3 regions of the Klebsiella grimontii genome follow, and region 1 is predicted to be linked to each of the others. Evidence: predicted binding sites of a transcription regulator. Region 1 holds the regulator's gene; each other region holds the start of a gene.

Region 1 (10,153 bases):
CCGTATTCGCGAATTTGACGATAGCATAACGGCCAGGATCCACGGCTTTGCCGATGCGCTGGACTATTATCGCCAATGTAGCGCCATGCCGCGCTTAAGCGATATCACTAAGCCCACGCTGATTATTCACGCGAAGGACGATCCCTTTATGGATCACCACTCGATTCCCCCGCAGGAACAGCTGCCGGCGAATGTCGAATATCAGCTCACGGAGCACGGCGGGCACGTGGGTTTCGTCGGCGGCACGCTGCGTAAGCCGGAAATGTGGCTTGAAAAAAGAATTCCGGATTGGCTAACCCGTTGGTTAGGAGCGCAAATATGATCATTCCCTGGCAAGATCTCGATCCCGAAACGCTGGATAACCTGATCGAAAGTTTTGTATTACGTGAAGGCACCGATTATGGTGAACATGAACGTTCGCTGACGGATAAAGTCGCTGATGTTAAACAGCAGTTGAAAAGCGGAGAAGCCGTGCTGGTGTGGTCAGAACTGCACGAGACGGTGAACATTATGCCCCGCAAGCAGTTTCACGGCTAAGGCGGCACACACTATCGTTTACTCTGGGAGTTGTTATGTCTGCCAAACATCCGGTGATTGCCGTCACGGGCTCCAGCGGCGCGGGAACCACGACCACCAGCCTCGCCTTTCGCAAAATCTTCGCCCAGCTTAATCTGCACGCCGCCGAAGTTGAAGGCGATAGCTTTCACCGCTATACCCGTCCGGAAATGGACATGGCGATCCGTAAAGCGCGCGATCAGGGCAAACATATCAGCTACTTTGGCCCCGAGGCTAACGACTTCGGCCTGCTGGAACACACGTTCGCCGAATATGGGCAAAGCGGCAAAGGCCAGTCGCGCAAGTATTTACATACCTATGACGAGGCCGTGCCGTGGAATCAGGTTCCGGGGACCTTCACGCCCTGGCAGCCGCTGCCCGAACCGACTGACGTCCTGTTTTATGAAGGCCTGCACGGCGGCGTGGTGACGCCGCAGCATAACGTAGCAAACCATGTCGACCTGCTGGTTGGCGTGGTGCCCATCGTCAATCTTGAGTGGATCCAGAAGCTTATTCGCGACACCAGCGAACGCGGCCACTCTCGTGAGGCGGTGATGGATTCCGTGGTCCGTTCGATGGAAGACTACATCAACTTTATCACCCCGCAGTTTTCGCGCACCCACCTCAACTTCCAGCGCGTACCGACGGTGGATACGTCCAACCCGTTTGCGGCCAAAGCCATCCCTTCGCTGGATGAAAGCTTTGTCGTTATCCATTTCCGTAATCTAAAAAATATCGATTTCCCCTGGCTTCTGGCGATGCTGCAGGGCTCGTTTATCTCGCATATGAATACGCTGGTGGTACCGGGCGGGAAAATGGGGCTGGCGATGGAACTGATCATGGCGCCGCTGGTTGAGCGCCTGATGGAAGGCAGGAAAATAAGCTAACGGTCAAAACCCCGGTGACGCGTTTGCCGGCCGGGGCCCGTTCGGCTTACCCTTCGATCACTTCATAAGAGTGGGTAATGTTTACCGCTTTCTCAAGCATCAGCGCGACGGAACAATACTTTTCCGCCGACAGGTCGACCGCGCGAGACACGGCAGCGTCCTTCAGTTCTTTACCGGTCACGATAAAATGCAGATTGATATGGGTAAACAGACGCGGAGCCTCTTCGCGACGCTCAGAAGTCAGCTTAACTTCGCAGTTGGTAACGTTATGACGGCCCTTCTGCAATATGGAAACCACATCGATCGCGCTGCATCCGCCTGCCGCCATCAGAACCATTTCCATTGGGCTGGGCGCTTTATCCCCGGAATTGCCGTCCATCAGAATCTGGTGACCAGAAGCCGACTCACCGATGAAGGTTAACCCTTCAACCCACTTCACTCGCGCTTGCATAAATTTAACTCCAGGGCTGTAATTTTCCCGACAGATTACGCGTACATAACAATTCTCGCAACGGAAGGCGACCTGGGTCATGCTGAAGCGAGACACCAGGAGACATGCGGCGAAAGCTATGCTAAAACAATCTGGATGCTACAGTAATACATTGATGTACTGCATGTATGCAGAGGAGTTCACATTACAGGCTGCAGAAAACTTTCAGCCGGATTCCCAGGTATAGGGATTCAATACGATTGCATGCCCGGATGCCGTGTAGTGTCGGCACCCGGAGATAGCTTATAACAGAGGATAACCGCGCATGGTGCTTGGCAAACCGCAAACAGACCCTACCCTTGAATGGTTCTTGTCTCATTGCCACATTCATAAGTACCCATCAAAGAGCACGCTGATCCACCAGGGTGAGAAAGCAGAAACGTTGTACTACATCGTTAAAGGCTCCGTGGCTGTACTCATCAAGGATGAAGAAGGTAAAGAGATGATCCTCTCTTACCTTAATCAGGGCGATTTCATCGGTGAATTAGGCTTGTTTGAAGAAGGCCAGGAGCGTAGCGCTTGGGTACGTGCGAAAACCGCATGTGAAGTGGCCGAAATCTCCTACAAAAAATTCCGTCAGCTGATCCAGGTTAACCCGGACATCCTGATGCGTCTCTCTTCGCAGATGGCTCGTCGTCTGCAGGTCACGTCTGAGAAAGTGGGCAACCTCGCCTTCCTTGACGTTACCGGTCGTATCGCTCAGACGCTGCTGAACCTGGCTAAACAGCCGGATGCGATGACCCATCCGGACGGTATGCAAATTAAAATTACACGTCAGGAAATCGGCCAGATCGTCGGCTGCTCCCGCGAGACCGTTGGCCGCATCCTGAAAATGCTGGAAGATCAAAACCTGATCTCCGCGCACGGTAAAACTATCGTCGTCTACGGTACCCGTTAAGTCGGTAAAACGGCGTATTGCCTGACGATACGCCGTTTTTGTTTTCTCCTCATGTGGCGCAGGCTGATTTACCACCCTGAAGTCAACTATGCACTGCGGCAAACGCTGGTGTTGTGTCTGCCGGTCGCGATTGGGCTTCTGTTTGGCCACTTACAGCAGGGGCTTCTGTTCTCTCTGGTTCCCGCCTGCTGCAACATTGCCGGGCTGGATACGCCGCATAAGCGTTTCTTTAAGCGTCTGATTATCGGCGGCAGCCTGTTTGCCGGCTGTAGCCTGATCGTCCAGCTTCTTCTGCAACGCGAAATCCCTTTGCCGCTAATCCTCACCGGTCTGGCGCTGATCCTCGGCGTCACGGCTGAAATCAGCTCCCTGCACGCGCGGCTGCTGCCTGCCTCGCTTATCGCGGCTATTTTTACCCTCAGTCTCGCGGGCAACATGCCGGTGTGGGAGCCGCTGTTAATCTACGCCCTCGGCACCTTATGGTATGGGGTGTTCAACTGGTTCTGGTTTTGGCTCTGGCGCGAGCAGCCGCTGCGCGAATCCTTAAGCCTGCTCTACCGTGAGCTCGCCAACTACTGCGAGGCCAAATACAGCCTGCTTACCCAGCATACGGACCCCGCCACATCGCTGCCGCCGCTGCTCAACCGCCAGCAAAAGGTGGTGGATCTGATTACCCAGTGCTATCAGCAGATGCATATGCTGGCGGCTAACCAGCGCAGCGATCACAAACGCCTGCTGCGCGCTTTCCAGGTTGGACTGGACCTTCAGGAGCATATTTCCGTCAGCCTTCATCAGCCAGAAGAGGTGCAGAAGCTGGTGGAACGCAGTCACGCGGAAGCGGTGATTCGCTGGAACGCGCAAACCGTTGCCGCCCGCCTGCGGGAGCTGGCGGACGATCTGCTCTACCACCGTTATCCCCGGCGCTTTCAGATGGACAAACAGATCGGCGCGCTGGAAAAAATCGCCTGGCAGCATCCGGATAATCCTGTCGGCCAGTTCTGCGCCTGGCACTTCAGCCGCATTGCCAGAGTTCTGCGCACCCAGCGCCCGCTGTACGCGCGTAACCTGATGGCGGATAAAACCCGCCGCCTGCCGCTGCTGCCCGCGTTGAAAAACTATCTGTCGCTTAAGTCGCCGGCGTTACGTAACGCCGCGCGTATCAGCGTAATGCTGAGCGCCGCCAGCCTGATGGGCAGCGCGCTGCATCTGCCTAAGCCCTACTGGATCCTGATGACCGTGCTGTTCGTGACGCAAAACGGCTACGGCGCGACGCGGGTTCGTATCGTCCATCGGGCTGCCGGAACCATTGCGGGGCTGGTCATTGCCGGGCTCACGCTGCACTTTCACGTTCCTGAAGGCTATACGCTGACCGCGATGCTGTTCATTACGCTATTGAGCTACCTGATTATTCGCCAGCATTACGGCTGGGCGATGGTCGGATTTACCGTGACGGCGGTGTACACCCTGCAACTGCTCACCCTGAACGGCGAGCAGTTTATCGTCGCCAGACTGATTGATACGCTGATTGGCTGCCTGATTGCTTTCGGCGGCATGGTCTGGCTATGGCCGCAGTGGCAAAGCGGTCTGCTGCGCAAAAATGCCCACGACGCGCTGGAAGCCGATCAGGAAGCCATCAGGCTGATCCTCAGCGACGACCATCAGGCCCCGGCGCTGGCCTATCAGCGCATGCGCGTTAATCAGACGCATAACGCGCTGTTTAACTCGCTAAATCAGGCGATGCAGGAACCCGGTTTTAATTCCCACTATCTCGAAGACATGAAGCTGTGGGTGACCCACAGCCAGTTTATTGTCGAGCACATCAATGCCATGACTACCCTGGCGCGCGAGCACAATATGCTGACGCCGGATTTAGCCCAGCGTTATCTGGAGTCCTGCGAGATTGCGCTCCAGCGCTGCCAGCAGCGGCTGGATTCCGACGGGCCCGGCAGCGCGGGGGATGTGAATATTATGGAGGCGCAGGATGCGGAGGTCCCTCGCGGACCGCTCAGTACGATGGAGCAGCACTTGCAGCGCATCCTCGGGCATCTGAACACCATGCACACCATTTCATCGGTGGCATGGCGTCAGCGTCCGCATCATGGCATCTGGCTGCGCGCCACTAAGCGCTAAGCACCCGCTCAACCGCCTGGGCAAAGCGCGCCATGCCTTCAGCAATATCGCTATCATCAATCACCAGCGACGGTACGAAGCGCATCACGTCTGGTCCGGCATTGAGCACCATGACGCCCGCCTCTGCGGCTGCATACAAGAAATCGCGCGCCTTCCCGTGATACTGCGGCTTCAGCTCGGCGCCGATCAGCAGACCCATGCCGCGAATATCGCTAAACAGATCGAACCGCGCGTCAATTTGCTGAAGGTGCTGAACAAACAGCTCGCGCTTCGCGGTGACGCCGTCCAGCACTTCCGGCGTGTTAATCAGATCGAAGGCCGCCCCGCCGACCGCGCAGGCCAGCGGGTTACCGCCGTAGGTCGAACCATGGGAACCGGCGTGGAAAGCGCTGGCGATATCATGGGTGGTCAGCATCGCGCTGATAGGGAAGCCGCCGCCAAGCGCCTTGGCGCTGGTCAGAATATCCGGCGTCACGCCGTAGTGCATATAGGCAAACAGCGAGCCGGTGCGCCCCATACCGCACTGGACTTCATCAAACACCAGCAGTGCCTGGTGCTGGTCGCAGAGATCGCGCAATCCTTGCAGGAATTCCGGCGTCGCCGCCGTCACTCCACCTTCACCCTGAATCGGCTCGACCACCACCGCGCAGGTATGATCGTCCATCACCGCTTTCACCGCGTGTAAATCGTTAAACGGTACGTGAACGATATCGGCCGGTTTCGGCCCGAAACCATCAGAATATTTGGGCTGGCCGCCGACGGAGACGGTAAACAGCGACCGACCGTGAAAGGCGTTATGGAAAGCGATGATTTTGGTTTTGTACGGACTATGGCGCGTCACGGTGTAATGGCGCGCCAGCTTGAATGCCGTTTCGTTGGCTTCCGTCCCGGAGTTCATAAACACCACGCGATCGGCAAAAGTCGCATCCACCAGCTTACGCCCGAGGCGCAGGGCCGGTTCGTTGGTAAAAACGTTACTGGTATGCCACAGCTTTTCACCCTGCTCATGGAGTGCCGCCACCAGCGCCGGATGGCAATGACCGAGCGCGGTCACGGCAATCCCACCGGCGAAATCAACGTACTCTTTACCCTGCTGATCCCATACTCGGCTCCCCTTGCCCTTCACCGGAATAAATTCTGCCGGTGCATAAATCGGCAAAATGACTTCATCGAATGTAGCGCGGGTGATTGCCGGTTGTTCAGTTGCCATGTGGTGCCCATCCTTTACGTTATGCAGCAATGATTATGATAATCTAATCACAAAATATGCATAAAAAATCAACCAATGGCAACTACAAATCACCGATTGAGGAAGTTTGCCAGCAGCTGATGTCCCTGCTCGCTGAGAATACTCTCTGGATGAAACTGCACGCCCTCGAGATCGAAGATGCGGTGGCGAATGCCCATAATCTCCCCCTTTTCGCTGCGGGCGGTCACCTCAAAGCATTCAGGCAGCGTTAGCGGATCAATCAGCAGGGAGTGGTAGCGGGTCACCGTAAGCGGGTTATTCAGTCCAAGGAACACCCCTTGACCGGTATGGCTGACCGGGGACGTTTTCCCGTGCATCACTTTCGCGGCTCGTACGATCGCGGCGCCGAAAACCTGGGCAATCGCCTGATGGCCCAGGCAAACGCCTAAGATCGGCGTCTTACCGGAAAAGTGGCGAATCACCGCCAGCGAAATCCCTGACTCATCGGGCGTGCAGGGGCCCGGCGAGATAACGATTTTCGCTGGCGCCAGAGCAATGATATCCGCTAACGTCAGCTCGTCATTACGTCTGACCAGAACTTCCGCGCCAAGCTCGCAGAAATACTGATACAAATTCCAGGTGAAAGAATCGTAGTTATCGATAAGCAGGATCATAGCGGCTCCGGGAACAAAGAACCGCGCTATTCTACTCAGTTTCCACGGCTTCGCTTACCACTTTGCGAAATATCGTCTGCAGCGGAGAAAGGTCGCCCATCGCTCCGCTCTGGTTGGCCTGGTTCCACGCATCGACCGCAATATCGCGCCAATCCAGCGTATAACCCGCATGGATAGCCAGCTGCTCAAAGAAAATGCGTTGCGCCATGCCGTTACCGAGACGGAAAGGATGCAGGACATTTATTTCGCAGTAGTAATGAGCAAGACGTTCAATGAATTTATCCTGCGCGAGCCCCACCAGATAACCTTCCTCTTCAAGATCCTGAAGCAGCGCGTTTCCCTCTTTTTCGATATAGGCGAAATGGCAGAAGCGGGTGTCGCCCTGATAGATATCTACTTCACGCAGTTGCCCCGCCCAGTCGAAAACATCCTGATAGAGCTGGCGATGAATCGCGCACAGATGAGGTAATCCCCGCACCAACGGCCCGAGTTCAATGGTTGCCGCGCGTAATGCGGTCAGATCCCATGCCGCCTGCTCAAGGCGCTGAGCCTGGCGGATGCCCAGGCGGTTGCGCATGACCTTCAGGCCCGAGTAGAGATAAGGATCCCGCCCCTCGCCGAATTTATCGCTCATAGTGACTCCTTAACGCCTCAATACGCGCCAGAGCTTCTTCGGGGGTAAGGGTTATCAGCGGAATATCGACGCCCTCCAGCCGTCGGCTGGCCTGGAAATTAACGTTACGTCGAGCCTCCCAGAGACGGGATTTCTGTTTTTCGGTGAGTTTTTTCATTTAACACCTCCCTGACGATTCCGCGGTTGCCACAAGTATAAGCGGCAAAAAACGATTTCGCAGGGAAGCGGGGGAATGCGCGGGCATGAGTTACCCGCGCAAATAGGTTTACGGCAGCACTTTTGCGGAAAGAATCACGATAGGTTTCGACGGTACATTCTGATACGGCCCAACGTTATGGGTCGGCACCTGAGAAATCTTATCCGCTACGTCCATGCCTTTGACGACTTTACCAAACACCGCATAGCCGAAATCGCGCTGGCCATGATCGAGGAAGGCGTTATCCGCAATATTGATAAAGAACTGGCTGGTGGCGCTGTCCTGATCGGCGGTACGCGCCATGGCGATGGTGCCACGCGTGTTGCGCAGGCCGTTGTCGGCTTCGTTTTTAATCGGCGGATTAGGCTGCTTCTGCTGCATCTGTTCGTTAAAGCCGCCACCCTGCACCATAAAACCTGGGATCACGCGGTGAAACGTGGTGTTGTTATAAAAACCGCTGTTCACGTACTTGAGGAAGTTATCAACCGAAATTGGCGCTTTCTGGCTATTCAGCTCAAGCTCAATATTGCCCGCAGACGTGGTCAGCAACACATGGGGATCGCCCTTTGCCGCCATGGCCGGGGAGAATGCTGAAATGGCGAAAACGGCAGCCACCGCCGCGAGAGTGGATTTGAGCATGGAAATTCCTTAACGGAGCAGAATAAAAACCGAGTGCTTTGATTCTAAAGAGCCTTTGCATCCTGGGCCAGCCTTTTACCTAATTTTACTTAGCTGAAACACTTGTAACGATGCGTCTATTGATTCGCCAAATAAATAAATGTGAAGCCAATCACATTAATAATTGCAAAAAGATCTAATTTTCAGAATAAACGTTTGCTTGAATCACGCTAACGCATAAAATCTGTCCGCCCGGCGCAGAGTCAACGCGCTTTACATTTCTATTCACAGGCCAGTCATGACTAACAGCAACCGTATCAAGCTCACATGGATCAGCTTTTTCTCCTACGCCCTGACCGGCGCGTTGGTGATTGTCACCGGGATGGTGATGGGAAACATCGCAGATTATTTTCATCTGCCCGTTTCCAGTATGAGCAACACCTTTACCTTCCTTAACGCCGGTATCCTGATCTCTATCTTCCTGAACGCCTGGCTGATGGAAATTGTTCCGCTGAAAACCCAGCTGCGTTTTGGCTTTATCCTGATGGTTCTGGCCGTCGCGGGTTTAATGTTCAGCCACAGCCTGGCGCTGTTTTCCGCTTCAATGTTCGTGCTTGGCCTGGTCAGCGGGATCACCATGTCGATTGGTACCTTCCTGATCACCCATATGTATGAAGGTCGTCAGCGCGGGGCGCGTCTGCTGTTCACCGACTCCTTCTTCAGCATGGCGGGGATGATCTTCCCGATGCTGGCCGCTTATCTGCTGGCGCGCAGCATCGAGTGGTACTGGGTGTATGCCTGCATCGGCCTAGTCTACGTCGCGATTTTCGTGCTGACCTTCGGCTGTGAATTCCCGGTATTGGGTAAAAAAGCCCTGCAGGAAAGCCAGCCGGTAGCGAAAGAGAAATGGGGCATCGGCGTACTGTTTCTCTCTATCGCCGCGCTGTGCTATATCCTCGGCCAACTGGGCTTTATCTCCTGGGTGCCGGAATACGCCAAAGGCCTCGGTATGAGTCTTGGCGACGCAGGTAAACTGGTGAGTGATTTCTGGATGTCGTACATGATCGGCATGTGGTCATTCAGCTTTATTCTGCGCTTCTTCGACCTGCAGCGTATTCTGACGGTGCTGGCGGGCGTGGCGACGGTACTGATGTATCTGTTTATCAACGGTTCGCCGGAGCATATGCCGTGGTTTATCCTGACCCTCGGCTTCTTCTCCAGCGCTATCTATACGTCGATCATCACCCTGGGCTCGCTGCAGACCAAAGTGTCATCGCCGAAGCTGGTGAACTTCATTCTCACCTGCGGCACCGTAGGCACCATGCTGACCTTCGTGGTCACCGGTCCTATCGTTGCCGCCAGCGGCCCGCTGGCGGCGCTGCATACCGCTAACGTTCTCTACGCGGTGGTATTTGTGATGTGTCTGATCCTCGGCTTCGTCTCCCGCCACCGTCAGAACAACGCGGCTGCGGAATCGCACTAAGCCTCAGGCCCCTTTGTTCCGGCAAAGGGGCTATTTCGGGTAAAGAACAGCTCCTCCCCGCCCCTGTCAGTCTGTACCCAGGTCTGCGCCAGCTGCGTGGTGGCAATCACTCTCCCCTGACGAATTGACCAGCGCACCGGCACCTGACAGCGCACGGCCTCAAACCCGTTTTCAGCGGGCAGAATCACCAGATTCGCCGGGTTCCCCGTTGTAATACCGTAATCGCTGAGGCCAAACGTTCGCGCGCTGTTTTCCGTCACCAGCTTCAGTCCATCATTAATCTGCTGATAGCCCATTATCTGACAAACGTGCAGCCCCATATGCAGCACCTGCAGCATATTGCCGGTACCCAGCGGATACCACGGGTCAAATACATCGTCATGGCCAAAGCAGACGTTA
Region 2 (10,153 bases), 200 kb from region 1:
TGATTGTAAGTTTCTGAATTAAATGATTTTAATTTGGTATCAAACCCATATGGACGGCCTTACGTTTGACAATGTGGCGGGGAAATTTAAAAATGAAAGTTATTCTGGGAGAAAATAAGAAGGCACAACACTGTGGCAAAACCGTCAACAAGTCTGCTGAAAAGGCGCCTGGACATCGCGGAGATCGTGCGTAAGAACGGAGAGATCAAAGTCGACGATCTGGCTGAAATGCTGGCTGTTTCCGGGGTAACGATTCGTAACGATCTTAACTACCTTGAACAGCAGGGCTACCTGAAGCGCTCTTTTGGCGGCGCAATATACACTTCCCAGGCAGGGACGCCGGTTGCCCTGGTTCAGGAGGCGCCGGTTGTCACCGATAAAGCGCTGGAGACCGAAATGGCTCGCCAGATCGCCGCGCAGATCGAAGATAGTGAAACGCTATTCCTGGGTCAGGGCTCGATATTACGTAAAGTGATCCCCTTCCTTGCCGGTTATGACGAGCTCTGTCTACTGTTGAACGACCTGGCGCATGTGCCGCTGGCGCAGGAGTTTCTGAATGGCGAAACCGTGCTGCTCGGCGGCGTACTAGGGAGCAGCGGCAAAATAGTCGAAGGCGATCTGGCGTTAAGCGCGCTGGGTCATTATCGCCCCTCGCGAGCGCTGATAGCTGTCGATCATATTGCTGAGGATGGCACTTTAAGCGTCAGGCAGGAAGCCAGCGCCCGCCTGTTGAGCGAAGCGGTGTCGCAAAGCGAGAGGGTGATCGCGGTAGCCGCACATCGTCCGGTCTATGGCGATAAGCGTTACGCGATTGGCGAGTTGCAGCAACTTAGCGGCATCGTTACGCCGCAGGTGGTTGCCGCGGAGTATCACGCCCGCCTTCTTGCTGCCGGACTGACGAATAGCTATACCAATAACGAGTGCCTGACATGGCTCAACCCTGCTTTGCAAAAGGCAAAGTAAAGGAGCGATGATGAACGTGACCATTTGCACCATTGGCGAACTACTGGTGGAGTTTCTGGCAAAAGAAGAGAGCCAGGGTTTTTCTCGTCCGGGAGAGTTTTGGGGGCCATATCCCAGCGGCGCGCCAGCAATTTTCGCCGATCAGGTGGCGAAGCTGGGGCTAGGTTCGGTGCTTTTCAGCTGCGTCGGCAACGATGCTTTTGGGGAAATGAATATTGCGCGGCTGGAAAGCGATGGCGTCAACGTTAACGGGATCGCGATGCTGCAAAAGGCGACTACAGGCAGCGCTTTTGTGAGCTACCGCAGCCAGGCGCAGCGCGATTTTATTTTCAATATGCCAAACAGCGCCTGTGGTCTGCTAACCGCCGACCATATCGATGACCGCCTGCTTAACCAGTGCAACCATTTCCACATTATGGGCTCTTCGCTGTTTTCGTTTCGCATGATCGACGCGATGCGTAAAGCGATTGAAAATATTAAAGCGCGCGACGGCACGGTTTCGTTCGATCCCAATATCCGTAAAGAGATGCTCAATATCCCGGAAATGTCGCAGGCCTTTGAATATATTCTTGATTATACCGATATCTTCCTGCCAAGCGACGGCGAACTGGATTACTTTGGCCTCAACCCGGGGCGCGATGAACAGGTGCTGGTGGATAAGCTTTTAAAGCGCGGCGTAAAGCACGTGGTGATTAAACGCGGCCCGCGTGGAGCGAGCTATTTCAGCGCCCGGGAAACGCATCATGTTACCGGGTTTCATGTCCCGGTTGTGGATCCAACGGGAGCTGGCGACTGCTTTGGCGCGACCTTTGTCAGCCTGTTCCTGTCCGGCGCATCGCCGCAGGAGGCACTGAGATGGGCTAATGCCAGCGGCTCTCTGGCGATTTCCCGCCGTGGCCCGATGGAGGGAACTTCCACGAAGGCGCAGATAGAGGCCTTTCTTAACGCGCATCAATAGCGGAGGTATCCCGCCCGAAGCATCACGAGCGGGATAAATCGCTGATTCGATCAGGTCACCGGCGCCGGGTTAAACACCGCCAGCTGATTGTGCAATCCCCATTGATCCGAGAAGGTTTTCTTGCGGCCGCTGGCGACATCAAGAATAAACTCAAACAGCTTCAGCCCTACCTCTTCGATGGTTTCTTCGCCGGTGGCGATGGTTCCCGCGTTGATATCCATTAAGTCGTACCAGCGGTTTGCCAGCTCGGTACGCGTCGCCATTTTAATCACCGGCACGGCGACCAGGCCATACGGCGTACCGCGACCGGTAGTAAACACCTGCACGGTGATCCCGGACGCCACCTGCTGAGTACCGCAGACAAAGTCGCTCGCCGGCGTCGCGGCGTAAATCAGACCGCGTTTGGTTGGGCGTTGCCCCGGAGAGAGTACTTCGGCAATCGCGCTCTTCCCGGACTTGGCGATAGAGCCCAGCGCTTTCTCTACAACGTTCGCCAGGCCGCCTTTCTTGTTGCCCGGGGAGGGGTTGGCGCTGCGGTCGGTTTTGCCCATATCGAGATAGTTATCATACCAGGCCATCTCCTCCAGCAGGCGTTTACCGACTTCCTCGTTGATGGCGCGCGGCGTCAGAAGATGGATCGCATCGCGCACCTCGGTGACTTCGGAAAACATCACCGTCGCTCCGCAGCGCACCAGCAGATCGGACGCGTAGCCCACCGCCGGGTTGGCGGTGACGCCAGAAAACGCATCGCTGCCGCCGCACTGCATACCGACAACCAGCTCGGAGGCAGGGCAGGTTTCACGCTGGCGCTGGTTCAGTTTCTCCAGATGGCGCTCGGCGACCTGCAAAATGTCATCCACCATTGATTTAAAACCGACGTGCTTCTCATCCTGCAGGCTGACGATGCTGGCGCTATCCACCGGGATGCCTTTCACATCATCGGTGCCTTCCAGCAGGCGCTCCGGCTGCAGTTTTTCGCAGCCGAGGCCAATGACCATCACTTCGCCGCCGAAGTTTGGATTAAGCGCCAGGTTGTGAATGGTGCGGATGGGCACGACCGCCGCCGGGGCGTTAATCGCCACGCCGCAGCCATACAGGTGGTTCAGACCCACGACGCCATCGACGTTGGGATACTTCGGCAGCAGATCGCGTTCGATAATTTTCACCACGTAATCGACGACGCCCGCCACGCAGTGCACGCTGGTGCTAATGCCGAGCAGGTTTTTGGTGCCCACGCTCCCGTCGGCGTTGCGATAGCCTTCGAAGGTATAGCCTTCCAGCGGCGGCAGCGGCGCCGGGACTTTGGTCGCCAGCGGCAAAGTATGCAGCGGCGGCGCTTTCGGCAGTTCGACCAGCGATTCGTCAATCCAGCTGCCCTGCGGGATATCGCGTACCGCGTAGCCAATCACTTCGCCATAGCGGATGATTTCACCGTGTACAGGAATATCGACCAGCGCGACTTTATGGCCCTGCGGGATATGTTCAACCAGCGTGAGCCCGTCAGGGAAACGCGTTCCGGCCGTTAAACCTCGATCGTTAACAATAATCGCCACGTTATCCGTTTCGTGTACTTTTATATAAAACGCCGTTGGCGATTCTTGCCTAATTTCAATGTCAGCCATTGTCCAGTATTCTCCAGCAAGGTGCGAATAATAAATAAAACGTTTATTCAATTTCTGATGTGCAGATTTGTGAAATAGAGAATGTCAGGTGTTTGAATCTGAAAATGTGATCTATATCACCCATTGCTGTGAGCGCCAATTCGCTAAAGTGGGAAATCGCTGGAACTGTGGATCAGCGCCCACTCATTGCTGCATTTGCACAACAATAACGATAATTAAACGCCATTTACAGGTTATGTGCACAGTGTTTAACGCTCGTAAGCTGATTATACTGAGTCATGCTTGCAATACGCCGGATAAGTAAATCGATACCTTATGATATTGATTTCTGAATAATGAAGAGTCACACCAAAATAAATAATGGAAGGTGTGTTGTACCTGAGGAATATTAAATGAGTCTGGATGCAACGATAGAACAGAAAAAGGAAGTGCCAACCCGATATTTAATTCTGTTGATCATTTTCATTGTTACCGCCGTTAACTATGCCGACCGGGCGACGCTGTCGATCGCCGGTACAGAGGTGGCGAAAGAGCTGCAGCTGAGCGCGGTATCAATGGGCTATATTTTCTCCGCTTTCGGCTGGGCCTACCTGCTGATGCAGATCCCCGGCGGCTGGCTGCTCGATAAATTTGGATCGAAAAAGGTCTACTCTTACAGCCTGTTCTTCTGGTCGCTGTTCACCTTCCTGCAAGGCTTTGTGGATATGTTTCCGCTGGCGTGGGCGGGCATCTCAATGTTTTTTATGCGCTTTATGCTGGGCTTTTCAGAAGCGCCTTCTTTCCCGGCAAACGCCCGTATCGTCGCGGCCTGGTTTCCGACGAAAGAGCGCGGCACCGCATCGGCGATCTTTAACTCCGCACAATATTTCTCCCTGGCGCTGTTCTCGCCGCTGCTGGGCTGGCTGACCTTCGCCTGGGGCTGGGAACACGTTTTCACCGTGATGGGTGTGATTGGTTTTGTGCTGACCGGCCTGTGGATAAAACTGATCCATAATCCCACTGACCATCCGCGCATGACGCAAGAGGAGCTGAAGTTTATCTCCGAGAATGGCGCAGTGGTTGATATGGACCATAAAAAGCCCGGCAGCGCGGCGGCCAGCGGCCCGAAGCTTCACTATATCAAGCAGCTGCTGACCAACCGCATGATGCTGGGCGTATTCTTCGGTCAATATTTTATCAATACCATTACCTGGTTCTTCCTCACCTGGTTCCCGATTTATCTGGTGCAGGAAAAGGGTATGTCGATTCTGAAAGTGGGTCTGGTCGCATCGATTCCGGCGCTGTGCGGTTTTGCCGGCGGCGTGCTGGGCGGCGTGTTCTCTGACTATCTGATTAAACGCGGTTTTTCCATCACCGTGGCGCGTAAACTGCCGATCGTCCTCGGAATGCTGCTGGCGTCCACCATCATTCTGTGTAACTACACCGATAACACCGCGCTGGTGGTGACCCTGATGGCGCTGGCTTTCTTCGGTAAAGGGTTCGGCGCGCTGGGCTGGCCGGTGATTTCCGATACCGCGCCGAAAGAGATTGTCGGCCTGTGCGGCGGCGTCTTTAACGTATTTGGTAACGTCGCTTCCATCGTAACCCCGCTGGTTATCGGTTACCTGGTGAGCGAGCTGCACTCATTCAACGCAGCGCTGGTCTTCGTCGGATGCTCGGCCCTGATGGCGATGGTTTGCTATCTGTTTGTGGTCGGCGACATCAAACGTATGGAACTGCAGAAATAATTAACGGTTAAGTGACAAGGTATAAGTGATGAATAACGATATCTTCCCGAACAAATTTAAGGCGGCCCTGGCGGCGCATCAGGTTCAGATTGGCTGCTGGTCCGCGCTGGCGAGCCCAATTAGCACCGAAGTTTTAGGTCTGGCAGGTTTCGACTGGCTGGTACTGGACGGCGAACATGCGCCGAACGATATCTCCACCTTTATCCCGCAACTGATGGCGCTGAAAGGCAGCGCCAGCGCGCCGGTCGTCCGCGTACCGACCAATGAGCCGGTGATCATTAAGCGTCTGCTGGATATCGGTTTTTATAACTTCCTGATTCCGTTTGTCGAAACGGAAGAGCAGGCGGTTAACGCCGTCGCCTCAACCCGCTATCCGCCTGAAGGCATTCGCGGCGTATCTGTATCACACCGCGCCAATATGTTTGGCACCGTGCCGGATTACTTCGCGCAGTCGAACAAAAATATCACCATTCTCGTGCAAATCGAGAGCCAGCAGGGCGTGGATAACGTTGATGCGATAGCCGCCACGCCGGGCGTGGACGGTATTTTTGTCGGCCCAAGCGATCTGGCCGCTGCGCTGGGCCATCTGGGCAATGCTTCCCATCCGGAAGTGCAGAAAGCGATTCAGCACATTTTTGCCAGCGCGAAGAAGCACGGTAAGCCGAGCGGTATTCTGGCGCCGGTTGAAGCCGACGCGCGCCGCTATCTGGAATGGGGCGCGACCTTTGTCGCCGTCGGCAGCGACCTGGGCGTATTCCGCTCTGCCACGCAGAAACTGGCTGACTCCTTTAAGAAATAACCACCACCGAAACTAGAGAGATAAAGACATGACAATGAAAGTTGGTTTTATTGGCCTCGGTATCATGGGTAAACCAATGAGTAAAAACCTCCTCAAGGCAGGTTACTCGTTGGTGGTTGCTGACCGTAATCCGGAAGCGATTGCCGAAGTGATTGCCGCAGGCGCAGAAACCGCCGCGTCAGCGAAAGCGATTGCCGAGCAATGCGATGTGATCATCACCATGCTGCCGAACTCGCCGCATGTGAAAGAAGTGGCGCTGGGCGAAGGCGGCATTATCGAAGGCGCGAAGCCGGGCACCGTGCTTATCGATATGAGCTCCATTGCGCCGCTGGCGAGCCGCGAAATCAGCGAAGCGCTGAAAGCGAAAGGCGTCGATATGCTGGATGCGCCGGTCAGCGGCGGCGAACCGAAGGCCATCGACGGTACGCTGTCGGTGATGGTGGGCGGTGATAAAGCGATTTTCGACAAATATTACGAGCTGCTGAAAGCGATGGCGGGTTCCGTGGTGCATACCGGCGAGATCGGCGCGGGCAACGTGACCAAGCTGGCCAACCAGGTGATCGTGGCGCTGAACATTGCGGCGATGTCCGAAGCGCTGACGCTGGCGACCAAAGCGGGCGTAAACCCGGATCTGGTGTATCAGGCCATTCGCGGCGGGCTGGCCGGGAGCACCGTGCTGGATGCCAAAGCGCCAATGGTGATGGACCGCAACTTCAAGCCGGGCTTCCGTATCGATCTGCATATTAAAGATCTGGCGAATGCGCTGGACACCTCCCACGGCGTGGGCGCCCAGCTGCCGCTGACCGCCGCGGTGATGGAGATGATGCAGGCGCTGCGCGCCGACGGTTTGGGTACCGCCGACCATAGCGCGCTTGCATGTTACTACGAAAAACTGGCGAAAGTGGAAGTCACTCGCTAACAAGAAGGGCGCGGATGCGCGCCCTGTAATTCTTGCCTTGCGCGGCACTGTCAGGCTACATAACTATGAAAATCGTAATCGCCCCAGACTCTTATAAAGAAAGCCTCTCGGCCACCGAGGTTGCTCAGGCTATAGAAAAAGGTTTTCGGGAAATTTTCCCCGATGCGCTCTACGTGAAGGTTCCTCTCGCCGATGGCGGAGAGGGGACCGTTGAGGCGATGATTGCCGCGACGCAGGGAACCGAAATGAGCGCCTGCGTGACGGGGCCGCTGGGCGTCCCGGTGGATGCCTGCTGGGGGCTTTCCGGCGATGGCAAAACCGCGTTTATCGAAATGGCGGCGGCCAGCGGGCTGGGGCTGGTGCCGCCCGCTCAGCGTAATCCGCTACTGACGACATCGCGCGGTACCGGCGAGCTGATTCTGCACGCGCTGGATCACGGAGCGAAAAACATCATTATTGGCATTGGCGGCAGCGCCACCAACGACGGGGGCGCGGGGATGGTGCAGGCGCTGGGCGCGCGTCTTTGCGATGCCAATGGCGCGGAGATCGGCCACGGCGGCGGTAGCCTGGGTGGTCTGAATTCGATAGATATCACCGGCCTCGATGCGAGGCTGCATGATTGCGCCATTCGGGTCGCCTGCGATGTCACCAATCCGCTGATCGGCGATACCGGCGCATCAAGGATCTTTGGCCCGCAGAAAGGGGCTACCGAAGCGATGATCCGCGAGCTGGACAGCAACCTGGCGCACTATGCGGACGTTATTAAGGCCGATCTGCATGTCGATGTGAAGCAGGTTGCTGGCGCGGGCGCCGCGGGCGGTATGGGCGCTGCGCTGATGGCGTTTCTCAATGCTGAATTACGCAGCGGGATTGAAATCGTGACCCAGGCGCTGAATCTGGAAGAGCATATTCTCGATTGCTCGCTGGTGGTGACCGGCGAAGGCCGGCTGGATAGCCAGAGCATTAACGGTAAAGTACCGGTTGGTGTGGCGAGCGTGGCGAAAAAGTACCATAAGCCGGTGATTGGTATCGCCGGCAGCCTGACCCGCGACGTGGGCGTGGTTCATCAGTATGGGATTGATGCGGTATTTAGCGTGCTGACCAGCGTAACGACGCTGGAAGAGGCGTTTCGCGGCGCGGCGGACAATATTTATCGTGCGTCGCGTAATATTGCGGCGACATTGCAGGTCGGGATGGCGACGGAAGGATGACAACCGCCGGCAAACCCTCTATACTTCGCGCCGAAGCTGACCAGACAGTCGCCGCTTCGTCGTCGTCCTCTTCGGGGGAGACGGGCGGAGGGGAGGAAAGTCCGGGCTCCATAGGGCAGGGTGCCAGGTAACGCCTGGGAGGCGCAAGCCTACGACCAGTGCAACAGAGAGCAAACCGCCGATGGCCCACGCAAGTGGGATCAGGTAAGGGTGAAAGGGTGCGGTAAGAGCGCACCGCGCGTCTGGTAACAGTTCGCGGCACGGTAAACTCCACCCGGAGCAAGGCCAAATAGGGGTTCACAAGGTACGGCCCGTACTGAACCCGGGTAGGCTGCTTGAGCCAGTGAGCGATTGCTGGCCTAGATGAATGACTGTCCACGACAGAACCCGGCTTAACGGTCAGCTTCCTCATTCAAAGAAAACCCTCGTCAGAAATGGCGGGGGTTTTTGCTTCATATGGCAGGTTGAAACACAGGGCAGATGAATACCTGTCCACGACGCTATACCCAAAAGAAAGCGGCTTAACGGTCAGCTTCCTCATTCAAAGAAAACCCTCGTCAGCAATGGCGGGGGTTTTTGCTTCATACGGCAGGTTGAAACACAGGACAGATGAATGCCTGTCCACGACGCTATACCCAAAAGAAAGCGGCTTAACGGTCAGCTTCCTCATTCAAAGAAAACCCTCGTCAGCAATGGCGGGGTTTTTGCTTCATACGGCAGGTTGAAACACAGGGCAGATGAATGCCTGTCCACGACGCTATACCCAAAAGAAAGCGGCTTAACGGCCAGCTTCCTCATTCAAAGAAAACCCTCGTCAGCAATGGCGGGGGTTTTTGCTTTATATGGCAGGTTGAAACACAGGGCAGATGAATGGCTGTCCACGACGCTATACCCAAAAGAAAGCGGCTTAACGGTCAGCTTCCTCATTCAAAGAAAACCCTCGTCAGAAATGGCGGGGGTTTTTGCTTCATACGGCAGGTTGAAACACAGGGCAGATGAATGCCTGTCCACGACGCTAGCGGGCATAGGGCGCGGGTGTAGTCGATCAGTTAAGGCGTCAGCCACCACCTGGCAATAAAGCGGAGACAACGCGCAAGGCAGGTCTGCCATCAACCGCAGGATGAATCATACGGCCATTAATTTTCCTTTCTTATTTATTATATATTTTAAATAAATGCATTTGGTTTTATTATTCATATTTATTATGTGTTTTCTTTTTTTAACTACATTTATATGCACTATTTTTTACATTTCTTCATCTGCTTCTGAAAAATAATAGCCAGCCACATCGGTGATAATTAATCAGGATAAAAGAAAAAATGAAATTAATGACCCGCATTGCAGTGACAACCGTCCTCGCCACTGGCTTCTCAATGGAGGCACAGGCTGCGGATGTTAACGCTGCGCCAGCCCCGGCGCAGGATCCGATCGTCCAGCACTTAAAACTGACCAACGATCAGGTAACGAAAATTAAAAGCCTGCATCAGCAGCTGGAGAAAAGCGTTCAGCAGATCTCGCAGAAAGATATTAAAGACGGCGTATTATTTGATGTGATTGATTCCGGAAAATGGAATGAAAAAGCGGTCAAAGATCAGCTGGCGGCGTTTAGCAAAGTCGAACAGCAGGTTCGCTATTATCGCGTGAAGTACTATTTTGATGTCAATCAGGTCCTGACGCCAGAACAGCGTAAGCAGGTACAAAAAGATTTAGCTCAGGCACTGAGTGAGTAAATCTATCGGCCCCGGCTGGGGCCGATATTGACGTCAGGCAACGCTTTCTTCATCCTGGAGCCGTATCTCCGCTTCTGCGACGATCGCCTCCAGCTCGCTTAACATCTCTTCATAACCAAAACCCACCGTAGTCATGGTTTCTGGTTGCGGCTGCGGCGCTGTTAGCGCCACTTTTTTGGTTTTCTTCTTGCCCACTGACACACTCCCTTACTGCCGTTGTTACA
Region 3 (10,153 bases), 700 kb from region 1:
GTTGAAATCGAGGCCGCATTCGCCAACCGCGACGACTTCCGGCTCGCGAGCCAGCGCATAGACCGCTGCCGCTACCGATTCCGTCCAGCAGCGACTGTCGTGGGGATGAACGCCGGCCGTTGACCAGCATCCCGAATAGCGGCGCGCCATCTGCTGCGCCTGCGCGCTTTCATGCAGGTTGGTTCCCGTCAACAGCATCCCGGTCACGCCCGCCGCCCGGGCCCGGGACACCACCTCATCGCGATCGCGGGAAAACTGCGAACTGGTCAGATTTACGCCGATATCAAACATCATCGCTCCCATATGGCAACCGCCCTGGCGGGCGGTTGAGCGTTATTCTTCTTTACCCTGCGCCTCTTCGGCGGCGGCATCCTCGTCACGCGTCAGGCGTTTACCGGTATAGAACCGCGCGAAGAAGACACCGACCTCAAACAGACAGTACATCGGAATCGCCAGCAGAGTTTGCGAGAACACGTCCGGCGGAGTCAGCAGCATCCCCACAACGAATGCGCCAACCAGGACATAGGGGCGTTTCTTACGCAGGTCGTCCGGCGTGGTGACGCCCATCCAGCACAGCAGCACGATGGCCACCGGAACCTCGAACGAGACGCCAAACGCGATAAACAGCGCCATCACAAAGTCGAGATAGCTACGAATATCGGTAGAGACCTGTACGCCTTCCGGCGCCGCGTGGGTCAGAAAGCCAAACGCCAGCGGAAAAACGACGAAGTAGGCGAAAGCCATACCGATATAGAACAGCAGCGTACTGGAGACCAGCAGCGGCATAACCAGCCGACGCTCATGCTTATACAGCGCTGGCGCCACAAAGGCCCAGACCTGATACAGAATGACCGGTACCGACAAAATTATCGATACCATAAAGGTCAGCTTGATCGGCGTGAAGAAAGGCGAGGCCACATCCGTCGCGATCATGGTCGCGCCAACCGGCATCTGCCGAATAAGCGGCGCGGAAACCAGCTGATAGATATCGTTGGCGAAATAGACTAACGCCAGGAAAATGACCAGAATCGCAAGAATGCTGTTGATCAAGCGCTTGCGCAGCTCGATCAGATGCGTAATTAGCGGTTGAGTATCGTCTACGCCCATTTTTACTGTTTATCACTCGATACAGGGGAGGAAGAATCGGAAGCCGACACGGCAGTTTTTACTTTCACTGCCGGGATTTCACTCTGCGAAGCGGAAAGCTCTTCAGCCACGGGGTCAGGCGCATGCTCCGGCGCGCTGGCCTGGTGTTCAGCCGTCGCCGGCGTCACGTCCTTGCGCTGCTCTTCACTCCCTTTAACGACCGGGTTGTGAATGGTGTTGGCTTCATCGCTGGCTTTTTCAGGATCGTGGGCGGAGTAGGATCGCTTCATAGATTCAGCCGCTTCACGCAGCTCATCCATTGAAGCTTTTAGCTCGGGCGTCAGGTTGTCCAGGCTGGCCTTTTCCACCTTTTTAAGGCTTTCCTGAAACTCCTGCAGTTTTAATTCCTGCGTTATTTCATTTTGTACGGTAGCCGCAAGCGACCGCAGCGTGCGGATCCAGCTAACCACCGTCTTTACCGCTACCGGTAGTCGCTGCGGCCCCAAAACGATGAGGCCAATCACGAATACCAGCAGCAGCTCACTAAAACCGATATCGAACACGAATTACACCTGCTCTTTGTCGTGGCGTTTAGTCTCGTCTTTCTTTACATCATCCGGCTTATCAGCAAGGGTTTTCGCCGCAAAATCGGCATCGGGTGCGGATTTTTCCGGTTTATCTTCGTCGCTCATGGCCTTTTTAAAGCCTTTGATCGACGCTCCTAAATCTGAACCGAGCGAGCTCAGCTTTTTTGTCCCAAAAAGCAGAACCACGATGACGACAACAATGAGTAACTGCCAAATACTGATACCACCCATACACATTCCCCTATGACAGATGATGATTATTAGGACGCATTATACACATTATGCGCGGTGATAAAGGCGACCGCCGTCAGTTCGTCTTTCGCCAGCCGATAAGCCAGGTTACGACGCCAGCGGCCATCAGCCAGCCCGGCATCATGCCCCACTCGGGACGGTGGATGAATAACAGCGTACCACTCAGTAATAAAACCGCGCCTATACCAAACAGATAGCGGGACTGACCCTGGCGCACGTGTCGCACCTGGATGTCGCGCACGATGGTATCGACGCTATTCTGCAACTGCTTGCTTTGCTGCAGGCTCTGATACACCAGCTCAGGTATTTCCGGCATTCTTTCGATCCAGAACGGCGCTTTTTCTTTAAACGCCCGCACCAGAGCCGGAATGCCCACCTGTTCTTTTATCCACGACTCAAGGAACGGTTTCGCCGTTTTCCACAAGTCTAACTGAGGATAGAGCTGGCGACCTACACCTTCTACGTAAAGTAATGTCTTCTGCAGCAGAACCAGCTGCGGCTGCACTTCCATATTGAAACGTCGCGCCGTGTTAAACAGGTTCAGCAACACGTGGCCAAACGAGATTTCCGCCAGCGGCTTTTCAAAAATAGGCTCGCAGACGGTACGAATAGCAAACTCGAACTCTTCAACGTTGGTATCCGCGGGAACCCAGCCGGAATCAACGTGCAGCTCCGCAACTTTGCGGTAATCGCGGTTGAAGAAGGCAATGAAGTTTTCCGCCAGATAGCGCTTATCTTCTTTGTTCAGCGAGCCGACGATACCGCAGTCAATGCCAATGTACTGCGGATCTTCCGGGTGGTTACGGCTGACAAAAATATTGCCCGGATGCATGTCGGCATGGAAGAAGCTGTCGCGGAAAACCTGGGTAAAGAAGACCTGTACGCCACGCTCAGCCAGCAGCTTCATGTTAGTCCCCTGCGCTTCCAGCGCGGCGACGTCGGACACCGGGATCCCGTAAATCCGCTCCATCACCATCATGCCTTCGCTGCAGTAGTCCGAGTAAACTTCCGGGACATAGAGCATCGGGCTCTTTTCGAAGTTGCGGCGAAGCTGGATAGCGTTAGCTGATTCACGCAGCAGGTTGAGCTCATCCAGCAGCGTTTTTTCGTATTCGCGAACCACTTCCTGCGGGCGAAGACGGCGGCCGTCCGGCAGCAGACGCGGCACCCAGCGGGCAAGACGGTAGATGAGCTTCATATCCGCTTTGATAACCGGTACGATATCCGGGCGAATCACCTTAATGACAACCTCTTTGCCGTTCTCTTTCAGACGTGCGGTATGCACCTGGGCAATAGAAGCGGAAGCGAGCGGTTCAATCGAGAAGTCATCAAACCAGGCCTCTACCGGCAGGCCGCCCATGGCTTGCTCAATTTGCTTTTTGGCCTGCAGACCGTCAAAAGGCGCGACGCGGTCCTGCAGCATGGCCAGCTGATCGGCAATATGGGGTGGAAAGAGGTCGCGACGGGTCGAGAGCATCTGGCCAAATTTGATCCACACCGGCCCCAGCTCCTGTAATGCGAGGCGCAGTCGCTCGCCGAGAGGGCGGTCTTTATGGCGATTGGGCATCCAGAACAGCATCCGCCGCCAGATTCGCAGCGGCAGCGTGATACGCATTTTGGGAATGAGCTCATCCAGCCCGTAGCTCAAAAAGGTGTGGACGATAAAATACAGGCGCCGTATTTCTCCTGGCGTCATTTGCCCTCCAGCGTTTCCAGCCGTTTTTCCAGCGCGACCAGGGTTCGTTCCACCGCAGCGGTTTCCTCTGCAAACCAGGCCAGCTCCAGCGGACCCGGCGCCAGGCGCCACTCTTCGGTAATCGCTTCCGCAACATAGCGCTGCTGGCGCTGAGCGCCATGCACAAGAAAGCGAGCGCCGCCGCGGAATACTTTACCGAAGCCTTCCGCAACAACATCACCGGTATACGGGGCGAGCAGTTCAGCCGGATCGAACTCCGCCAGATCGCACAGCGTGACGGTATTTTGCACCACCTGCAGATCGCCCTCTACTTCGAGATCGCCGCTACGAATCAGCGCGGTAAGCTGCTGGCGATTGCGTAGCTGCGGAAGCACGCTCAGGCGGGTACGCACGGTGCAGTCGGCCTCGCCTTCCCACGCGCCCAGCACATCCAGCTGGCGTTCGCTAAAAACCAGCACCACGGGATCGGAAAGCTCTTGCAGCTCGACGCGCAGCACTTTCCCCAGCAGACGCTGGCGGGCGGGTTTCAGCGCCCGATCGCGCCAGAGGAAAGCGTTGAGGACCGTCTCAAGACCGGCGGTAACCAGTGGTTTGAAAGGCATAGCGTCCCTCCTGTCAGAACTTATAACCGCGGTGTAGCGCAACGATGCCTGCCGTCAGGTTGTAGTAGTCGACGCTTTCAAACCCTGCGTCCTGCATCATACCTTTCAGCGTCTCCTGATCGGGGTGCATTCGAATAGATTCAGCAAGATAACGATAGCTTTCGGCATCTTTAGCAACCAGCTCACCCACGCGCGGCAGAATATGGAAAGAATAGGCGTCGTAGGCTTTGCTGAGCGGCTCAATAATCGGTTTCGAGAATTCCAGCACCAGCAGACGACCGCCTGGCTTTAATACGCGATACATGGAGCGCAGCGCTTTTTCTTTGTCGGTCACGTTACGCAGACCGAAAGAAATCGTAATGCAATCAAAGGTGTTGTCCGCAAAAGGCAGCGCTTCAGCGTTTGCCTGGACGTATTCCACGTTGCCGACGATGCCGATGTTGCGCAGCTTCTCACGGCCCATTTTCAGCATTGAGTCGTTGATATCCGCCAGCATCACGCGGCCGGTTTCGCCCACCAGACGAGAGAATTTCGCCGTCAGATCGCCGGTGCCACCCGCCAGATCCAATACGGTTTGCCCGCGGCGGACGCCGCTGCAGTCGATGGTGAAACGCTTCCACAAACGATGAATGCCGAACGACATCAGGTCGTTCATTACGTCATATTTTGCGGCCACAGAATGAAATACATGCGCCACCATGTCAGCTTTCTGCTCTTTGGCGACAGTCTGAAAGCCAAAATGCGTCGTTTCTTGTGAATCCTCAACCATCTCAATGCCTGCTTGCTTATCAAGAAAATGTTCGTTGAGTGTAACAGGTTTAGCGCACTTCCCATACGCTTCAACGCGGCTGAGGGCGGTTATCATACGCGGCGGCAGCGGCCGTATCGGAAGAAAAATCGTTATCTTCCTGAACGTTACCGTCATCTGTAAGGAAGTATTCCTCATCCTGTGCGGTTGCCTGTTCGACTAAGTCAGGATTAATCCCACGTTTAACCTCCACGCCCAGCTCGCGAAATGATTCCGCCTGCACCAGCAGGTTGCCTCGCCCGGAAGCGAGCTTTTTCATCGCCTGGCGGTAGTTATCCTGGGCTTTATCCAGGCTCTGGCCGATAGCGGACATATCGTCAACAAACAGGCGCATTTTGTCGTACAGCCGCCCCGCTCTTTCGGCAATTTTCTGCGCGTTACGGCTCTGATGCTCATAGCGCCAGAGATTGGCGATAGTCCGCAGCGCCACCAGCAGCGTGGTCGGGCTCACCAGCATAATGTTGTTTTTCAGCGCTTCGCTAATGAGTTCCGGCTGGCGATCGATCGCCAGCAGGAAGGCCGGCTCCAGCGGGATAAACATCAGAACGTAGTCGAGCGAGCGCAGCCCCGGCAGCTGCTGGTAGTCTTTACGCCCCAGCAGGCGCATATGGTTGCGTACGGAAGCGATATGCTCCTGCAGCGCCGCTTCACGGGTATAATCATCTTCGGCATTGAAATAGCGTTCGTAGGCCACCAGGGTCATCTTGGCATCGATAACCACGTCTTTCCCCTGCGGCAAACGGACAATCACATCAGGCTGCATCCGCGAGCGGTTGTCCGTTTCGATGCTCACCTGGGTCTGATATTCATGGCCCTCCCGCAGCCCGGACGCTTCCAGCACGCGGGTCAACACCACCTCGCCCCAGTTGCCCTGGGTTTTGTTATCGCCCTTAAGCGCGCGAGTCAGGTTTAGCGCCTCCTGGGCCATTTGCGCATTAAGCTGCTGGAGATTACGGATTTCATGGGCCAGGGTGTGGCGCTCCCGCGCTTCCTGGCCAAAGCTATCCTGCACCTGACGGCGAAAACCATCCAGCTGCTCGCGAAGTGGCGTCAGCAGGCCGTGCAGGCTCTGGCGATTCTGCTCATCCACCCGTCGGTTGCTGTGCTCAAAGATGCGATTCGCCAGGTTCTCAAACTGCTCGCTAAGCCGCTGCTCGCTGTTGACCATCTGGCGGATTTTATCTTCGGCATGCAGCTGAGTGGATTCAAGACGGGTTGTCACTTCACGGAGATCGGCTTCCAGCGAGGCGTTGATATCGCGCAGGCTGCGCAGCTCGTTATTGAGCAGTTCGCACTCTTCTCGCCAGTGGGACTCCTGCACCAGCTGCTGGCGGGCCGCGCTCAGTTCAATATCCAGCTCGCGCCGCTCTTCGATAAGATCGGCGCGAATTTGATCGGCGTGCGCTTTCGTCGCCAGCCAGCCAACAATCAGGCCCACGGCCAGCGCCACAACGGCACTCATAATAATCGAAATATCCACAACGCCCCCTGCGGCAACCACTTACGGCACAAAATAGAATTGTGCTGTACAAACGTCCAGTTGGAAAGGGTTTTCCTGCGAGGCGCTACGCAAAAAAGAAGAGCCGGAGAGTCCGGCCCTTTACGGAAAGGAGAAGAACTACAGCAGGCGACGCGCCGCTTCCACGACAATTTTCACCGCGTGGCTTTCGGTTTGCTTCATGGTTTCCGCGTTCGGAATTTCCTGCTGGGTACGGTTGACGATAACTCCGGCAACCATCCCGGCGCGCAGGCCCTGGCTGGCGCACATCGTCAGCAGCGTGGCGGATTCCATTTCATAGTTCATCACGCCCATCGCCTGCCACTCTTCCATCGAGCCTTTAAAGCGGCTCACAACGCGGCCGGAGAAGGTGTCGTAACGTTCCTGACCCGGATAGAAGGTGTCGGAGGAGGCGGTCACGCCGATATGGGTGGTTGCGCCGATAGATTTCGCCGCTTCAACCAGCGCGGTAGTACATTCAAAATCAGCCACCGCCGGGAACTCCATGGGCGCAAAGTGCAGACTTGCACCGTCCAGGCGGACAGAAGCGGTAGTCACCAGAACATCGCCTACGTTGATGTGCGGCTGGATGGCGCCGGTGGTGCCAATACGCAGGAAGGTACGGATGCCGAGCTGGGCCAGTTCTTCCACGGCGATAGAGGTCGATGGGCCGCCGATACCGGTAGAACAAACAATCACTGCTTTACCGTCCAGCTCCGCGCGCCAGGTGGTGAATTCACGGTGAGATGCCAGCTTAACCGGCTTATCCATCAGCGCGGCGATCTTTTCCACACGCTCCGGATCGCCAGGGACGATAGCCAGCGTAGCCCCTTGTAAATCGTTTTTGGTGAGGCCGAGATGAAAAACATCAGACTTGGACATAAAAAACTCCTCTGTGGGTCGAATTATCAGCAGAAGCAAAACGGTACTTTACAGAAGCTGTCGGCTCAATTTTGTGACAACAATCACCACGAATGAAATTCATTGCAATAACTTTCCATAAAAGGGTGATATACATCACATTAACAAGCTAAATCGCGGAAGCCTGAACAAAAGATAGCCTGTTTCGGGCACTGTGTTTGGTTAACGTCCTGTCAAGAGCAGCTATAGTTATTGCTGCGCTAACAAATTAAGGGTACGGAGAATACCATGACGACAATTAAGCAAACCGGCTTTGCACCTGCAGCCACGCCGCACGCCGCCACTGCCGTTCACACATCAGATGAGAACATCGTCTCCGGAGAGACATCAATCCCTTCGCAGGGGGATAACATGCCGGCATTCCACGCCCGCCCGGGGAACGTCGACGGCCCGCTGCCGGTCGTCATCGTGGTTCAGGAAATTTTCGGCGTGCATGAACATATTCGCGATATTTGCCGCCGTCTGGCGAAAGAGGGGTATCTGGCTATCGCTCCAGAGCTGTACTTCCGCCAGGGCGACCCTAATGATTACAGCGACATCCCTTCTCTGTTCCAGGGGCTGGTTAAAAAAGTGCCGGACTCTCAAGTGCTGGCCGACCTCGATCACGTGGCCAGCTGGGCCTCCCGCCACGGCGGCGATGCCCATCGCCTGCTGATTACCGGCTTCTGCTGGGGCGGGCGCATTACCTGGCTGTACGCTGCGCATAACCCGCAGCTAAAAGCCGCCGTCGCCTGGTACGGCAAACTGGTCGGCGAGAAAACGTTGAATTCGCCGAAGCATCCGGTGGATATTGCCGTCGATCTCAACGCGCCGGTTTTAGGGCTGTATGGCGCGAAAGATGACAGCATTCCGCAGGATACGGTGGAAACCATGCGCCAGGCGCTGCGGGCGGCCAACGCCACGGCGGAGATCGTGGTTTACCCGCAGGCCGATCACGCTTTTAACGCCGACTATCGCGCCAGCTATCATGAAGAGTCGGCGAAGGACGGCTGGCAGCGGATGCTGGCGTGGTTTGCCCAGCATGGCGGTCAGCGCGGTTAAAGTTCAGCTATTGCCGATATGGCGCTTCACCATCCCGGCAATAGTACCGTCCGCTATCCATGAAGAAAGGCAGCGGCAAATAAATTCATAGTGCTGCGGCGCATTGCGCGGGACGCATATCGCCTGGCGTATCTGGCTAAAGCTGTCGGGCAGAACGCGTAACGCCGGGTTTTCCTGCGCGGCTTGCTCCAGAGGCTGGCGAATACCGGCCGCCATATCGCCTTCGCCGTGGATGAATGCCTGAATAGCCTCCTGAGAAGTGGCGTACTGGCGCATCGTCGCGTGTTTTAGCGTGCGAATCAGATACAGCTCGTAGGCCGCACCTTTGCCCACGTTTATCACCACACCTTCGCGGTCCATCTCCTGAACCGACCGTATTTCACTCTCTTTTTTAACCATCGCCGAGCTTTCGATGGTGACGTAGGGCGGCGTGAAGCGAAGCTTATCTTCCCGCGCCGGGTCGATAGCCAGAAAAGCGATATCCCATTGATCCTGCAGCGCCGCATCCACTACCTGCCCGGCCGTCGGCCAGGTCACAAACCGCGCTTCGCGCTGGCTCTCTGCCGCCAGCTTGTTCGCCAGCTCAACGGTTATCCCTCCCGGAGAGCCATCCGGCAGAAGTGTCGCGAGAACCGGGTTGCCCAGGTTAATGGCAAAACGCAAATATCCCTTTTGATCGTTATATTCAGTCATCATTTACCTCCGAAGAGCGACATTCGCCCGGTTCAGGAAACGCTTAACTTTAGCCAAAGAGATCCTTCCTGGGCAAACTCAATACATAGGATCGCGGCTTGTTGGTTGGACGTTCTTAATGCTCTTCTGCTTACCCCGACCCGCCACGAGTCGGGTCGCTCTCCATTAGGCCTGGCGCAGGTTCTGCGCGGCCTTGACCATGTTGGTCAGCGCGCTTAGGGTTTCCGGCCAGCCGCGGGTTTTCAGGCCGCAGTCCGGGTTCACCCACAGGCGCTCGGCGGGGATACGCTGCGCGGCTTTCTTCAGCAGCGCTTCGATCCACTCCACGCTCGGCACGTTCGGGGAGTGAATGTCGTACACGCCCGGCCCGATTTCATTCGGATAGTCGAACTCTTCGAACGACTCCAGTAGCTCCATATCGGAGCGCGAGGTTTCGATGGTAATGACGTCAGCATCCAGCGCGGCAATAGAGTCCATGATGTCGTTGAACTCGCAATAACACATATGGGTGTGGATCTGCGTGTCGTCTTGCGCCACCGCCGCGTTGATACGGAAAGCTTCCACGCCCCACGCCAGATACGCATCCCAGTCGCTACGCTTCAGCGGCAGGCCTTCGCGCAGCGCCGGTTCGTCGATCTGGATGATACCGATACCGGCGGCTTCCAGGTCCGCCACTTCGTCGCGCAGCGCCAGAGCAATCTGCTTCGCAATCGTTTCACGGGTGACGTCCTCCCGCGGGAAGGACCAGCAAAGAATGGTCACCGGGCCGGTCAGCATGCCTTTTACCGGTTTGTCGGTCAGCGACTGAGCGTATTTAGCCCACTCAACGGTGATCGCCTCCGGACGGCTGACGTCGCCGATCACCACCGGCGGTTTGACGCAGCGGGAACCATAGCTCTGTACCCAGCCGTTCTGCGTGAAAATAAACCCATCCAGGTGTTCGCCGAAGTATTCCACCATGTCGTTACG

Evidence for each region. Region 1 encodes CRP, which controls carbon source genes, mostly activating them, when cyclic AMP is high. Its sites were predicted from a motif close to ATGTGANNNNNNTCACAT; they were not measured.
Region 2: a site for CRP is predicted at 3,648-3,665, ahead of garD (galactarate dehydratase). Genes of this name have one in related genera too.
Region 3: a site for CRP is predicted at 7,535-7,552, ahead of udp (uridine phosphorylase). Genes of this name have one in related genera too.

What each region holds. Positions count from the first base shown of each region.
Region 1 covers NZ_CP169721.1:424,189-434,341, reverse strand. Annotated here, with positions in the region: gene ACE3MN_RS01955 (hydrolase) at 1-322, shown strand, start outside; gene ACE3MN_RS01950 (YheU family protein) at 319-537, shown strand; gene ACE3MN_RS01945 (phosphoribulokinase) at 573-1,442, shown strand; gene ACE3MN_RS01940 (OsmC family protein) at 1,489-1,893, opposite strand; gene crp (cAMP-activated global transcriptional regulator CRP) at 2,198-2,830, shown strand; gene ACE3MN_RS01930 (YccS/YhfK family putative transporter) at 2,882-4,960, shown strand; gene ACE3MN_RS01925 (aspartate aminotransferase family protein) at 4,950-6,170, opposite strand; gene pabA (aminodeoxychorismate synthase component 2) at 6,260-6,823, opposite strand; gene ACE3MN_RS01915 (putative adenosine monophosphate-protein transferase Fic) at 6,855-7,457, opposite strand; gene ACE3MN_RS01910 (YhfG family protein) at 7,447-7,614, opposite strand; gene ppiA (peptidylprolyl isomerase A) at 7,723-8,292, opposite strand; gene tsgA (MFS transporter TsgA) at 8,570-9,754, shown strand; gene ACE3MN_RS01895 (cytosine deaminase) at 9,751-10,153, opposite strand, start outside.
Region 2 covers NZ_CP169721.1:623,636-633,788, forward strand. Annotated here, with positions in the region: gene ACE3MN_RS03020 (DeoR/GlpR family DNA-binding transcription regulator) at 169-963, shown strand; gene ACE3MN_RS03025 (sugar kinase) at 974-1,921, shown strand; gene garD (galactarate dehydratase) at 1,972-3,543, opposite strand; gene garP (galactarate/glucarate/glycerate transporter GarP) at 3,936-5,270, shown strand; gene garL (2-dehydro-3-deoxyglucarate aldolase) at 5,299-6,069, shown strand; gene garR (2-hydroxy-3-oxopropionate reductase) at 6,098-6,988, shown strand; gene garK (glycerate 2-kinase) at 7,054-8,199, shown strand; RNA gene rnpB (RNase P RNA component class A) at 8,232-8,610, shown strand; gene ACE3MN_RS03060 (Spy/CpxP family protein refolding chaperone) at 9,519-9,929, shown strand; gene ACE3MN_RS03065 (hypothetical protein) at 9,963-10,124, opposite strand; gene ACE3MN_RS03070 (pirin family protein) at 10,149-10,153, opposite strand, start outside.
Region 3 covers NZ_CP169721.1:5,441,990-5,452,142, forward strand. Annotated here, with positions in the region: gene tatD (3'-5' ssDNA/RNA exonuclease TatD) at 1-303, opposite strand, end outside; gene tatC (Sec-independent protein translocase subunit TatC) at 334-1,107, opposite strand; gene tatB (Sec-independent protein translocase protein TatB) at 1,110-1,649, opposite strand; gene tatA (Sec-independent protein translocase subunit TatA) at 1,653-1,904, opposite strand; gene ubiB (ubiquinone biosynthesis regulatory protein kinase UbiB) at 1,981-3,621, opposite strand; gene ACE3MN_RS25510 (SCP2 domain-containing protein) at 3,618-4,223, opposite strand; gene ubiE (bifunctional demethylmenaquinone methyltransferase/2-methoxy-6-polyprenyl-1,4-benzoquinol methylase UbiE) at 4,237-4,992, opposite strand; gene rmuC (DNA recombination protein RmuC) at 5,063-6,511, opposite strand; gene udp (uridine phosphorylase) at 6,650-7,411, opposite strand; gene ACE3MN_RS25530 (dienelactone hydrolase family protein) at 7,679-8,491, shown strand; gene ACE3MN_RS25535 (transporter substrate-binding domain-containing protein) at 8,495-9,184, opposite strand; gene metE (5-methyltetrahydropteroyltriglutamate--homocysteine S-methyltransferase) at 9,350-10,153, opposite strand, start outside.